2 regions of the Cobetia sp. 3AK genome follow, and region 2 is predicted to be linked to the other one. Evidence: predicted binding sites of a transcription regulator. Region 2 holds the regulator's gene; the other holds the start of a gene.
The links. The regulator LexA, encoded in region 2, represses DNA repair genes until DNA is damaged. The targets are predictions, from matches to a motif close to TACTGTNTANNTANACAGTA.
Positions count from the first base shown of each region.

Region 1 (7,416 bases), on a different contig from region 2:
CACCTGCCGTTGCCGTGACTTGAAGCAGATCATCCAGTCTCGCAGGACGATGATAGCGACTGGCCACACTGTGCACGACAAGCTGGATACCGCGCTCCAGAAGTGTCTGCTGGGAATAGCCACGTGCGCGCAGCCATTCACTGCGTGCGCGCTCCATGAAGCGCAGGTAATTGACGTAATAGACGATGCCACCCGCATCGGTATCCTCGATATAGACCCGCACCGCATGATGAAAATCGCCCGTCTGCTCAGTCAACGTTTCCTCGCCGGGTCTGGATGTCTGCAGAGACGACATCATGCGTCCTCCTGCCCACCCGGCGTCAGACGCGCCTGGGTCTCACGCGGTGTGATGCCGAAATGCTGATAGGCGGAACTGGTCACCACGCGCCCACGCGCCGTTCGCATCATGAAGCCCTGCTGAATCAGATAGGGCTCCAGCACATCTTCGATGGTATCGCGCTCCTCGCCGATGGCGGCCGCCAGCGAATCCACACCGACGGGCCCGCCATCGAACTTCTCGATCATCGACAGCAGCAACCGGCGATCCATATGATCCAGCCCGTGGCTATCCACATTGAGCATGTTGAGCGCCTTGTCCGCGACATCCAGCGTCAGACGGCCATCGCCGCGCACCTCGGTAAAGTCACGCACCCGCCGCAGCAGCCGATTGGCGATACGCGGCGTCCCTCGCGAGCGTCGTGCGATCTCGCGCGCGCCATCCATCTCCACTTCCATGCCTGACAGCTTCGCACTGCGCGAGACGATACCGGTCAGCGACTCGATATCGTAGAACTCGAGGCGCTGAACGATTCCGAAGCGATCTCGCAGGGGCGCGGTCAACAGACCAGCCCGGGTCGTCGCCCCCACCAGAGTGAATCGTGGCAGTTCCAGCTTGATCGAGCGGGCAGCCGGGCCCTCACCGATCATGATATCCAGCTGATAATCCTCCATCGCCGGATACAGCACTTCCTCGACCGCCGGTGACAGGCGATGGATCTCGTCGATGAACAGTACATCGCCTTCCTGAAGATTCGTCAGCATGGCGGCCAGGTCACCTGCCCGCTCCAGAACCGGTCCGGACGTCGACTTGATGTCCACGCTCATCTCACTGGCAATGATGTGTGCCAGAGTGGTCTTGCCAAGTCCCGGGGGCCCGAATACCAGGGTGTGATCCAGGCTATCGCCACGACCGCGAGCGGCACTGATGAAGATTTCCATCTGCTCGCGCACGATCGGCTGACCGATATACTCATTCAACGTTCGCGGCCGATTGGCGCGATCGATCCGTTCTTCCGGATCATGCGTGGCCGCGGAGATCAGTCGATCCGACTCCATCATGATGCTTGCTCAGCTCCTGATGACTCATGCTGCAGACATGAATCATGTGGCGAGAGGCGGTGAGACCGAGGCAGTGAAATGATCTTGCGCCAATGCAATCAAGCGCGCACTTTCTACCCCAGTCGCCGGCCATTCCCTAGTCAATAAATCCAATCAGATCGTGCCTATTCTGTCATTCACGCTATCAGGCACGAGACACGTGCGCTAGCTGGCCATCTTGCGGGCCAACGCCGCCTTGATGAGGGCTTCCGTGGAGGCACCTGTCTCGAGTCCCGAGAGCATCTTGGCCGCCTCGACCGGCTTGTAGCCCAGCGCGACCAGAGCGGCTTCGGCGTCGGCCAGGGGATGGGTAACCGGCGGCTGTGGCTGCGAAGCGCGCGCCATTTCCGACAGACCATCGTCCTGCGGAATCGTCCAATGCTTGAGCCGGTCGCGCATCTCGATGATCAGGCGGTCCGCCGTCTTCTTGCCGACGCCGGGCAAGCGAGTCAGTGCCCGACTGTCTTCGTCGTGCACGCAGCGAATGAAATCGGCCTGCTCCATTCCCGAGAGAATCGCCAGCGCCAAGCGCGGCCCGACCCCGGAAATCTTGATCAATTCCCGGAACAGACGACGCTCCGGCTCCTTGCCGAAGCCATAGAGCAACTGGGCGTCTTCACGCACGACCAGATGGGTGAACAGCTGACAGTCCTCCCCGACAGCCGGCAGACCCAGCAAGGTATTCATGGAGGCTTCAAGTTCATAGCCCACACCTTGTACATCGAGTACCAGATGAGGCGGCTGCTTTTCGAGCAAACGCCCGGTCAGACGTCCAATCATGTTTCGGGCTGTCCTTGAGTCTTCAGTGCCGCCTGCTCATCACATCAGGTGTCAGGCGGCACGGGTTGTTGCGATGCGGGCAAGCCTACCAAAGATAACGTGCAGGCGGCATGTCCGAGTGTCACGACGATTTTGTCGCATGAATCTGACAGTCACTTGTTGCCATGAGGCCAGATGCAGGCAGCATGCGGATGCCAGCAGAACGCAAGATGCTGCCTGACATCGTGAAAACAAGCCTACAAGTGACTGAAAAATTGGAATTTATTGATAACGATAGCGTATCTGGCGCAAGCGGGCTTGTCACTTCTCGCCTGTAGAGGCCGTCTTCGGCACACGCCGGAGTCTACTCCCCACTCTCTTCAGCCCCTGACCAGACACTCTTCAGACCCTACGTGACCGGCAGACACCTCATTTGCCCGGTTCAAAGTCACGCCAGCTACTGCTGCGTCGTGCGCGGGTACTCTTGCGCCCTGCACCCGCCCCCAGGCCCAACGCCTCCAGCTGCGCGCTGCTCGGGGTCAGTCGCATGCGTGCAAAGCAATGTGTCAGCGCGATGGCCAGAGCATCCGCGGCATCCGCCTGAGGCGTTGCAGAGAGCTTGAGCGTATGGGTCACCATATGCTGGACCTGCGCCTTGTCTGCTGCACCCGATCCCGTGACAGCCTGCTTGATCTGTCGCGGCCCATACTCTGATACCGGCAGGCCGTGGTTCGCCGCACACACGATGGCTGCCCCACGTGCCTGACCGAGCTTGAGCGCGGAGTCGGCATTCTTGGACATGAAGACCTGCTCGATGGCGAACTCCGCCGGGCGATGCATGGCAATCACTTCACTGATACCGGCGTAGATCTGCGCCAACCGCTGGTCGAGGCTGACCTGGGACATGCGGATGCAGCCACTGTCCACATAGCGGGGCTGAGCCGCCGAGACGTCCAGTACGCCGTAACCGGTCAGGCGTGACCCCGGATCAATGCCAAGAATGATCATGCCACCGCCTCACGTCTCACACTCATTGCCTCTCCATCCCTGTCGTCTTTCCTGCTTACTGTGTATATAACCAGCCACAATGCCACAAAAAAGGCGGTGCGACACTGTCATTGCCTGCATCATCTGCAGGTAACAGTCTCACACCGCCTTGCCGGGGGTCACTTGCCCGCTTGCGCGGGACTCCCCCTCTCCCGGGCGCTGATGGCGCCTGTCAGGAGAGGTTGATCACCCCGGGGTCATTCGCCTGGATCAGGCCTGACCGCCTTCCTCTTCAACCTTGACCTTCTGACGCAGACGGATGTTCAGCTCCTTGAGCTGCTCACCGCTGACTTCCCCCGGGGCGTCGGTCATCATGCAGCCAGCGCTCTGGGTCTTCGGGAAGGCGATGACTTCACGAATGGTCTTGGCGCCGGTCATCAGCATGACCAGACGGTCGAGACCGAAGGCCAGACCACCATGGGGCGGCGCGCCGAACTTGAGCGCGTCGAGCAGGAAGCCGAACTTCTCTTCCGCTTCCTCCTCGCCGATGCCCAGCACTTCAAACACGGTACGCTGCATGGCCTGGTCGTGGATACGAATGGAACCGCCACCCAGCTCAGTGCCGTTGATGACCATGTCATAGGCGCGAGACAGTGCCGCTTCCGGATCGGCCTTGAGTTCTTCCGGGGTGCAGGACGGCGCGGTGAACGGGTGGTGCAGCGCGCTCAGGCGGCCATTGGCATCGGCTTCGAACATCGGGAAGTCGACGACCCACAGCGGTGCCCATTCGCGGGTGTAGAGGTTGAGGTCTTCGCCCAGCTTGACGCGCAGCGCACCGATGGCCTCGGCCACGATGTTGGCCTTGTCGGCACCGAAGAACACGATGTCGCCATCGACGGCGCCACAGCGGTCCAGCACGTCATCCACGACGTCTTCCATGAACTTGACGATCGGCGACTGCAGACCCTCGATGCCCTTGGCACGCTCGTTGACCTTGATCCACGCCAAACCCTTGGCACCGTAGATGCCGACGAACTTGGTGTAGGCGTCGATTTCCTTGCGTGACAGACTGGCACCGCCCGGCACACGCAGCGCGGCGACACGGCCCTTGTCATCCTTGGCCGGGCCGGAGAAGACCTTGAAGTCCACACCGCTCATCAGGTCATCGACATCGACCAGCTCCAGCGGGATGCGCAGGTCCGGCTTGTCGGAACCGAAGCGCTGCATGGCTTCGGAATACGGCATGGTCGGGAAGTCGCCCAGCTCGACATCCAGCACTTCCTTGTAGAGACCACGGATCATGGTCTCGGTCATGCCCATGATGTCCTTCTCGTCGACGAAGCTGGCCTCGAGGTCGATCTGGGTGAATTCCGGCTGACGATCGGCGCGCAGATCCTCGTCACGGAAGCACTTGGCGATCTGGTAGTAACGATCGACACCGGCGACCATCAACAGCTGCTTGAACAGCTGCGGAGACTGCGGCAGCGCGAAGAAGCTGCCGGCATAGGTGCGGCTCGGCACCAGATAGTCACGTGCCCCTTCCGGCGTGGCACGCGTGAGAATCGGGGTTTCGATGTCGAGGAAGCCCAGGGCTTCCAGCTGGGCACGTACGCTGTGGGTGATGCGTGAACGCAGGCGCAGCTTGTCGATCATGTCCGGACGACGCAGGTCGACATAACGATACTTGAGGCGAACTTCCTCACCGACCTTGTTGTGGTCGTCCAGCTGGAACGGCGGCGTCTGTGCGGTGTTGAGCACTTCGACATCCTTGGCCAGCACTTCGATCATGCCTGTCGGCATGTTCGGGTTCTGGGTGCCTTCCGGGCGCATGCGAATACGGCCCTTGATGCGCAGGACATACTCGCTGCGCGCCTTGTCTGCAGTGGCGAAGGCATCGACGGTGTCCGGATCGACGACGATCTGGGCGATACCGTCACGGTCGCGCATGTCGAGGAAGATGACGCCACCGTGGTCGCGACGGCGGTGCACCCACCCGCACAGAGTGACATCCTGATCGATCAGGGTCTCGTTCAGTTTGCCGCAATAGTGGCTGCGCATGTTGATTCCTTGTTGCTCAAATTCGTGATCGACGCACTGGTGCGCGTCTGTCTCAGAGGGCCTGACGCTGGAGATGCCTGCCACTCATGCATGACCTTGCACATGGATGGCAGGCATGACAGCTGGCCTGATGACGGGAGACATCAGGACGAGCTATCGCCACCTCCGGCCAGATTCTTCTTGCTGCCGGACTTGAAATCCGTTTCGTACCAGCCACTGCCCGCCAGACGGAAACCGGCTTTTCCAGCTGGTCCGTCTTGCATTCCGGACATTCCGTCAGCGGCGCGGCGCTGATCTTCTGCAACTTGTCCATCCGATGGCCACAGGCCTTGCAGTGGTATTCATAGATCGGCATGGTTTTTTCCTGACGATACTGGTCCCGAGCGCAAGAATGCGAGTCGCGGACCATGACAATGTTATGCCTTGCGGCGCCCTTGCATCAGACGTGCCGGAGACATCAATATGAGTGACATCTCAAGCACGGCTTCGGAACGCGTACAATAAGGCCAGTTGAACGTCTTTCAAGTCAAAGCGAAAGGGCCACATTATAGCGTGCTCGGCCCCTTGCGGGGCAACACCTCGATAGATTCCCGGCAATGCGCCGTCATGCCCGGCCAGGGTCAGGCCTCATTCACTGCCACCCGGCCGTCTCACGTCATGAGGACACCGATGTCTGATCCCCAACTCGCATCTGCAACTCCCCCTACTGCTTCCGCTGGTGCTGATGCTGGCCCGCAGGCCGTGATGCTCGACATGGCATCACTTGGCGACGGCCTTGACTTCAGCCGCCTGAAGGACCGGGTCAATGGGCTGGTCTGCCATGATGCCACGTTGCCCGAGCAGGTCGTGGAGCGTCTGGAGGGTGCCGAGATCGTGCTGGTCAACAAGGTACGCCTGGAGGCGCAGCATCTGGAGGCCCTGCCGGCATTGAAGCTGATCGCCGTCATGGCCACCGGCACCAACAACATCGACATGGAAGCGGCAAGGGCGCAAGGCATACGCGTCATGAACGTCGCAGCCTATGGCACCGCCTCTGTCGCACAGCACACCTGGATGTTGATGCTGGCACTGGCCGGACAACTGCCTGGCTACCAGGGAGATGTCGCGAGAGGTGAATGGCAGCGCAGCAATACCTTCTGCCTGATGGGCCGCCCCACCCTGCAGCTGGCCGGCAAGCATCTGGTGATCGTCGGCAAGGGAGAGCTGGGGACTGCCGTGGGCAGGTTGGCAGAGGCATTCGACATGCGCGTCACCTTCGCCGCGCGCCCGGGCAGTGAGTCGACGTCTCAACGACCGAGCCTGAAACACCTCCTGCCTGAAGCGGACGTCATCAGCCTGCACTGCCCACTGACGCCTGAGACACACCATCTGATCGACGAGCAGGCCCTGGCGTTGCTGAAGCCCGGTGCCCTGCTCATCAACTGTGCACGCGGTGGCATCATCGATGAAGAGGCTGCACTTGCCGCCTTGAAGCGTGGGCACCTCGGTGGACTGGCCGTCGACAGCCTGCCGGAGGAACCGCCCCGGGAAGGCCATGCCCTGCTGACAGCGCTGGCTGACGGCCGCACGGCGTCTGAGGCCGGATGGAACCTCATCGTCACGCCCCACAATGCCTGGATCAGTCGTGAAGCGCGTCAGAACATACTGGATCTGAGTCTTGCCAATATCGAGGCCTATCTCGGCGAAAACGTCTGAGACATGGACGAGGGGGCTGCACTCCGATGCCCGCCCGCTGGCAGAGGCATGGATAGACACCAGAAGGGGCCAGATGCGCAAGGCATCTGGCCCCTTCTGGTGCCGGGATTGCCGCGTCATTCAAGAGGAGTGACGCGACATCGATGGCAGCTAGCCTGAGATCACTCTTGAGTTCGCTCAGCGCAGGTGGCTGGCAAATGAAGATCTGTCGATACGGATATGCATGCCAGCGGCCTTGACGGGGTGGCCTTCGGCATCCCACGTCACTACCCGCCCGCGCGAGATGAGCAATACCCAATCAATGGCATCCGCCGCCTGATCCTCGTCATGCCGACTCGCCGACGATGCCGCATGGCCCTCGCCGCCTTGCGGCTCGATGCCCGGTTCAACCGTTAGATCAGAATGCGCATTGCAGCCCATGCTTTCGATGTGCCGCAGATCCTCCTCTCCCGGGGCGCGCATGCGGTACTGACATTCGAAGGTATCGCCGAAGGTGGTGAACACGCGGTGACGCAGGACATGTACGGCTTCCAGGTCATC
Region 1 is NZ_JARWKR010000004.1:320,353-327,768, forward strand. It holds gene ybgC (tol-pal system-associated acyl-CoA thioesterase) at 1-298, opposite strand, end outside; gene ruvB (Holliday junction branch migration DNA helicase RuvB) at 295-1,338, opposite strand; gene ruvA (Holliday junction branch migration protein RuvA) at 1,543-2,157, opposite strand; gene ruvC (crossover junction endodeoxyribonuclease RuvC) at 2,566-3,144, opposite strand; gene aspS (aspartate--tRNA ligase) at 3,394-5,181, opposite strand; partial or broken gene QD228_RS07995 (FmdB family zinc ribbon protein) at 5,325-5,536, opposite strand; gene QD228_RS08000 (D-2-hydroxyacid dehydrogenase) at 5,926-6,876, shown strand; gene QD228_RS08005 (hypothetical protein) at 7,054-7,416, opposite strand, start outside.
Region 1: a site for LexA is predicted at 3,201-3,220, ahead of ruvC (crossover junction endodeoxyribonuclease RuvC). Genes of this name have one in related genera too.

Region 2 (7,416 bases):
AGGCTGCGGGTCAACTCCCCGGCCATGCGATCGAGTGCGACCTCCAGCTCTGCCTGGGGAATCAGGCAGTCGGCGTTGTCCATCACGTCTCGCATTTCGGCATGCAGGGCGCTCAGGGAGTCAGGCGTCGGAGTCAGCATCGGGAGTTTCCTGGGTATCACTGGCCTCATCTCCACGTCGGGCGGACGTGGCAGAGGATGTAGCAGCGGAGGATGAAGCAGAACGGCGGGACCCGCTCTGCGCAGCGTGTGACGGCGAGGCTTCAGCGGCCTTGCCGTCCTGTTCGTCTTGCGGTCGGCGCGAGGACGACTCGCGATCAGCATTCGTGTCGCCTTGAGGAGCAGCGCCCTCGAGGGACAGCACGTCAGCGAAGTGCAGGCGCTGCCCCGGCAGGGCCACGCGTGCATCGTGCTCACGGATGATGTCATGGATGCGCAGCAGCACATCCTGCTTGATGGCGTGATACTTCACCCAGTCGGTGGTGCGCGTGAAGACGTACACGAAGAAGTCCAGCGAGTGTTCACCGTAGCTGTTGAAGTTCACGATCTGGGTCCGCGTCTGGTCGATCTCGTCATGCCCTTCCACCATCTCGCGGACCGCGATGATGATGTCATCGACCCGGGTGGCATCTTCGTAACGCAAGCCGATGGTCTCGAAGATGCGCCGGTTGTACATCCGTGACGGATTCTCCACCGCGATGCTGGTGAAGATGGCGTTGGGGATGTAGAGCGGACGCATGTCGAAGGTGCGGATGCGCGTCAGCCGCCAGCCGATGTCCTCGACGGTGCCCTCGATCTCGCGGTCCGGCGAGCGAATCCAGTCACCGACCTTGAACGGGCGGTCGAGATGGATCATCAGGGCACCGAAGAAGTTGGCCAGCAGATCACGCGCGGCGAAGCCCACCGCGATACCGCCGACCCCACCGAAGGCCATCACGCCGGACAGTGACACACCGAGATTCTGCAGGATGGCCAGACCCACCAGCACGATCACGACGGCACGCAGCAGTTTGCTGATCGCCGAGGCCGTGGTGGCATCCATCGCATTGACGTTGGTGCCGGGCGGTGGCGTGGTACGCAGCGACTCGAAGCGCTTGATCATGCGAATCAACGCCCAGGCCAGCGCCAGCAGGGTGATGATCTGGCGCACCGTGCCCAGATAGGCCTCCAGGCTGCCGGGCGCGAACTGATGGGCAAGAATATCCAGCGCGACCAGCGACCCCATGCTGTAGAGCCACAGAGACAGCGGATGGCGCAGCCCATGCAGCAGCGCGTCATCCCACAGGTTGCGACTCTTCTCGGCATGCACGGCCAGGCGACTGAGCAGAATGCGCTCGCTCAGATGCAGCACGACCACGGCCACCAGCACCAGGGCGAGGTTGATCCCCCAGAGTGGCAGACCGAAGGTCTGCTCCACCCAGTTGCGCAGCGGCTCGACCCAGTGATTGATCATCTCTTCGGCAGGCGCCGCCAGCTTGTCGGCAGCCGCCTCGGTGGCGGATTTCTCAGCCATGTGGAGTCCTTGGGTGACGTCTGGAGGAAAAGCCCCTCAAGGCTGGCTCATTCAGCCAAGCCCGATGGCATGGCCACCTGCTCGAGCGGCTGACTGGCCGCCAGCGCCTCGAGACGTGCATGGGTACGCCGCCAGCGAGACAGCCCCGCAAGGCCCTCGAGCGTCGGGCGGGCGCGCCCGTAGCGCAGACGCGCCTGACGCTTGCCGGCATTGCGCTGCTCATCCCCATCGAGGCTGTCGAGCACGGCACGTGCGGCGGCGGGATCATTGCACACCAGCGCCATGTCGCAGCCGGCATCCAGTGCCAGACGAGCGCGCACTTCCGGCTCGCCCTCGGCCACGGCAGCCGCCATGCCCAGGTCATCGGAGAAGATGGCACCCTTGAAACCGAACTCCTCACGCAGCAGTCCCAGCCAGCTTGGCGAGAAGCCGGCGGGGCGCGCATCGAAGTCGGGATAGATGACATGAGCCGGCATCACGCCACCCAGGCGATCCGCCAGCGCCGCGAAGGGCTTGAGATCATGCTCGCGCAGCTCGCGGAAGGGGCGGGGGTCGATCACGCGCTCGCGGTGGGTATCCGCCGCGATGCCACCATGACCGGGATAATGCTTGCCGACCGCTGCCATACCAGCTTCGCGCAGGCCCTCGATGAAGGCGGTCCCGACGGCAATCACGTCCTCGGGAGTCGTCCCGAAACTGCGGTCGCCGATGATGGTGGAACCCGCGACATCGATATCCAATACCGGCGCGAAGGTGATGTCGCAGCCAATGGCGGCCATCTCCATGCCCAGCAACCAGCCGGCGTCACGGGCAAACCCGAGCCCTGACGACTGGGCATCATCACCGCAGCCGTCACAGTCACGTCCCAGGCAGCAATGTGCCAGGGCGCGCATCGGCGGCAGGCGGGTCACGCCTTCGCGCAGCCGTTGCACCCGTCCGCCTTCCTGATCGATGGCGATCAACAGATGTGGATTGACGCGGCGGATCTCACCGCACAGCGCCAGCACCTGCTCGGGAGAAGCACAGTTGCGCGCAAACAGGATGACGCCGCCGACGGCGGGGCGTGCCAGTAGTTCACGTTCGTCAGACGTGAGGGTATGCCCCTCGACGTCGAGCATTACGGAGCCCAATGGCTGTGTCATGACATCCTTCCTGTCCATGGCCTGCTGGCCGTGTCATGCGCTGCAAGGCATGGCACGCACGGCAGGGTTTCATGTCGTTACGGGGCTCGGCAGCCTGGAAGACAAGCCTCAGGACAGGCGGCCGGCGCGAGGAAAGGCGCAATTCTAGCCGACTGAGCGCGACTCGAACAGTCGCGAGCACCAGCCGCCAGGCAACGCAGCGTCAGGCGTGCAACAGCACTGGCGTTCCGGCCGGCGCATGCCGGTAAAGGCACAGCAGATCCTCATCGCGCAGACGAATGCACCCATGGGAGGCCGGGGTGCCCATCGGCTCGCTGGACGGCGTGCCATGGAAGTAGATGTAGCGCCGCAGGCTGTCGACGCGCTGTCCCGCCGCGTTGCGGCCACGGTTGATGCCGGGCTCACGACCGCTGAGCCACAGGATACGCGTCAGGATCCAGTCGCGTTCGGGGTGCTCGGCGGCCAGTCGAGGCGTGAACACCTCTCCCGTGAAGCGCCGCCCACGATAGACGGCACCACGCGGATTGCCCTCCCCGATCGCGGCGCGAACCACATGCCAGCCGGTCGGCGTGCAACCGCTGCCATCGAGCTCGCCGATACCGTTGAGGCCGCTGGAGATCGCACAGGCATGCACCAGCGTGTCAGGGTCAGCCGCGGGGGGCGGCGCATCACGACTGCCACTGGGCGCGTCATTGCGTATCTCGAGACGCTGGCGGGTGAGATCCACGCAGACCCAGCAAGCCATCAGCTGGCCGCCTGGGTGACCGCTTCACCATCTCCGAGCGAGGCCGGCAGCGGAGCCGCCATCGCCGCCACCACCACCGGACGCATGTGCTGGATCAGCTCGCGCACACTGGTGTGATGGCCGTATTCGGCCTCTTCGATATCGCGCAGTGCGTCCAGTCCCGAGAAGGTGAAGATCACGCTGCCGAGCATGAAGTGCAGACGCCAGAAGCGCTCGTTGTCTGGCAGGTCCGGCGTCGCAAGCTTCAGGAGCTCGGCGAAGCGGCTGAAGACCGTGCCGTAATGCTCGCGAATGTAGCGGCGCATGTGGCCCTGCCCCTGGGTATAGGCAAGCCCGAGCAGGCGCATGAAGGTACGCAGGCTGTTGCGCTCGGCCGGCACCTCAAGCACCGTGCGCGCCATCACTTCCAGCAGCGTTTCCAGCGGCACCTGACGACCGGCATGCTGCTGCTCGACACTGTCGAGTGCCGCATGGAAACGCTCGCTGAAGGGGTCGAGATAGCGGGCGAACACTGCCTGGATCAATGACTTCTTTGAGCCGAAGTGATAATTGACCGCCGCCAGGTTGACCTTGGCCTTGCTGGTGATATTGCGCAGCGAGGTTTCGGCGAAGCCTCGCTCGGCGAACAGGACCTCGGCGGTATCGAGGATACGGGTAACGGTATCGGTCTGGGCCATGGGCGGATGCCTTGTCAGGTGATCAATCACGAGGGGGCACGGGAGTCCTTGTCCCCCCGGACAACGGCAAGGCCGTGGCCCGGGGGGCGACTCTTCTCATGCAGGTCAATCAAACGACATGTCGGTCTTCACGCACCGCGTGTCAGGCAGCGACTCCGAGGCGGAGGCTGCCACGAGCCGTATCCCGAGCACAGGACAGACGCACAGGACACACAGGGCCTGTGTACCGGTAGCCGGATGCGCCCGACGAACATTCGTTTGAAACAAGATAATTCTAGCTGTCCATGCCATGACTGGCAATTGCTGGTTGTTTCAAACACTCGACAGCCAAGACCGGCAGGACGCGCATTCACGCGGGACATTCGGGGACGGGATGGTCATGGGGCGTCCCGGACACCCGCTGTCTCGCGTCAGCATGTCGATGTCGACGAAGATGCCGGCAACGTTGCTGCCAAAGCACCCACGATGCCTTGCATGACCGCCATGACTGGATACAATGACAGTTGTATGGATGCACACCCCGTGCCGTCAGCTCAGATGCCGCCCAGGCCAAAGGCAATGCCCATGACTCAGCCGCTTACTCCGCGCCAGCAGGATGTCTTCGATTTCATCATCAAGACCATCAAGTCCTCAGGCTATCCGCCAACGCGTGCCGAAATCGCCCAGGCACTGGGCTTTCGCTCACCGAATGCCGCGGAAGAGCATCTGCGTGCCCTGAAGCGCAAGGGAGCCATCGAGATGGTGCCGGGCACCTCGCGGGGCATCCGCGTGCCGTCTCTGGCAGAGGCGGAAGAGGATAGCGAGCAGGGCCTGCCGGTCATCGGGGAAGTGGCCGCTGGCAGCCCTATCCTGGCCAGCCAGCATATCGATCGCCATTGCCCGCTGCCCAGTGACTACTTCTCGCCTGCCGCCGACTATCTGCTGCGCGTGCGCGGGGTCTCGATGAAGGATGTCGGCATTCTGGAAGGTGACCTGCTGGCCGTGCACCGCACGAGCAGCGTGCGTGACGGACAGATCGTGGTGGCGCGTCTGGGAGATGAAGTGACGGTGAAGCGCTTCCGTCGCGATGGCCATTACGTATGGCTGGAAGCCGAGAACGAGGACTTCGCTCCCATCAAGGTGGATCTGCGCACGGACAGCCTGGAAATCGAGGGCCTCGGCGTGGGCGTGATCCGCGATGGCGGCCTGCACTGATCTCAAGGCTCGCAGGCAGTCTGACCTCACAGCGCTGACGCGCAGATGACGATTGTCGCCATCAGGGCATCCACGAAAAAACCCGCCGATTGGCGGGTTTTTTCGTGACAGGCAGACATGCGGGAAGTGCTCAGTGCACCATGCCTTCCGACTGCTCGTCTTCATCATCCTCGCCATCCCACAGGCGGGTGCGGGTGATGGCGTGGTCGATCATCTCACGCGCGACCTCGAAGCGATTGTCACGCAGCAGATCGGCAGCTTCATCGGAGATGCGGATACTGAGAAGTGGCTCACCTTCACTCTCGGCGGCACGCAGGATCACTTCCCCATCTTCCATTTGCACGATTTCAAGTACGGCGGGATCGGACACGTCATTCCTCCTGCACGGCATCCTGAGGATACCGGCGTCGTTGTGATCGTCAGCTTGACGGCGGGCAGGCCCTGCGACTTGCAGTCACTGGCGACAATGCAGAAAAAAGTACGACCACAGCCAGAGCCATGGTCGTACCGGAGAATGCAGGGCTTGCCACAATGCCGCCAGTCTAGCACCCGTCATGCCAGGGCGTCACCTGAATGACAGGTGCGTGACATGCCAGCGCCTTCGGGTCAGGCAAGGCGCGACGCTACCACTCCACATTCGACTCGCGAAGGTGTGACAGCAACGCCTTCATGGCGCTGACTGCCGTGGCGAGACGCTCTGCCAGAGGCGCATTGGCCGCCGCGGCGATGATGAGACCATCGCCACGCGCCTGGCCTTCCTCACGCCGGGCAGCACCGCCCTCTTCATGCAGACGCGTGATATCGGCCACCAGCTGGCTCAACCAACTGTCCGGCTGCGCCTGCAGGCTTCGCAACTGCTCGATTTCCGCCACGGGAGTCGGCGGTGTGGCCAGCCGCTCGCGCCAGCCGACCTCAGGCCAGCGTGCCGACGCGGCGCACTCCTCGATCAACGAGGCCAATGCCAGCTCCATCAACGCCAGCGCCCCTTCCTCACCGGCCATGCGCCGTGCGACGGCATGCTCATCACGCGTCGCGACGGCCGTCTGCTCCAGCAGCAACTCGGCCTGATACAGCAGTTGATTGGTGCGGCCACGCTGGCTCATCAGCTCTTGGCTCCCTTGCGCTTGTCCTCGACGACCCAACGGCCGTTGTCGAAGGTCGCCTTCCACCCCGTCGCCTTGCCATCCTCGTCCGTCATCACGAACTGCTCCTTGGCCTTGCGCGAGAAACGAATCTGCGTCGGGCGGCCATCGGGGTCTTTCTCCGGCGCCTTGAGGATGAAGTGATACTTCTCCGGCAGCTCGTCGGCATGCGCCTTGAGCTCGCTGACCAGCGGCGGACGCGTCTCGCGATTCTTGGGGAACTGACTGGCGGCAAGGAACAGGCCACTGGCGCCATCACGCAGCACGTAGTGATCCTCGACCTTCACGCAGGCAAGTTCCGGCATGGGGATCGGGTCCATCTTCGGCGGCGCGACCTCCCCGGACTTGAGCAGCTTGCGGGTGTTCTTGCAATCCTCGTTGGTGCAGCCGAAGTACTTGCCGAAACGCCCGGTCTTGAGCTGCATGTCGGCACCGCACTTGTCGCACTCGATCACCGGTCCATCGTAGCCCTTGATGCGGAACTGACCCTGCTCGACTTCATGTCCCACGCAGTCCGGGCTGTTGCCGCAGACGTGCAGCTTGCGCTGCTCGTCGATCAGATAGCTGTCCATGGCCGTGGCGCAGATCGGACAACGGCGCTTGGCACGCAGTGCATCGGTCTCGGCATTCTCATCCGCGTCAGCGGCGACCGCCTCATCCCCCGGCAACAGGTCGATGGTGGTCTTGCAGCGCTCCTTGGGCGGAAGGTTGTAACCGGAGCACCCCAGGAAGACGCCGGTGGAGGCGGTACGGATCTGCATCTCGCGACCACAGGTCGGGCAGGCGATATCGGTCGGCACCGGCTGATTCGGGCGCATGCCCTCTTCTGACTGGGCGTGATCCAGCTCGGCCTTGAACTCGGCGTAGAAGGCATCCAGCAGCTCGCGCCAGTTGCGCTGACCATTGGCCACCTCATCGAGGTAGTCTTCCATGCGCGCGGTGAAGCCGAAGTCCATCAGGTCCTTGAAGGATTCACTGAGACGATCAGTGACGATGTCACCCAG
Region 2 is NZ_JARWKR010000001.1:287,011-294,426, forward strand. It holds gene QD228_RS01225 (hypoxanthine-guanine phosphoribosyltransferase) at 1-140, opposite strand, end outside; gene QD228_RS01230 (mechanosensitive ion channel family protein) at 121-1,512, opposite strand; gene nagZ (beta-N-acetylhexosaminidase) at 1,560-2,654, opposite strand; gene QD228_RS01240 (L,D-transpeptidase) at 2,857-3,399, opposite strand; gene QD228_RS01245 (TetR/AcrR family transcriptional regulator) at 3,399-4,076, opposite strand; gene lexA (transcriptional repressor LexA) at 4,641-5,270, shown strand; gene QD228_RS01255 (hypothetical protein) at 5,401-5,640, opposite strand; gene QD228_RS01260 (DUF6586 family protein) at 5,894-6,373, opposite strand; gene topA (type I DNA topoisomerase) at 6,373-7,416, opposite strand, start outside.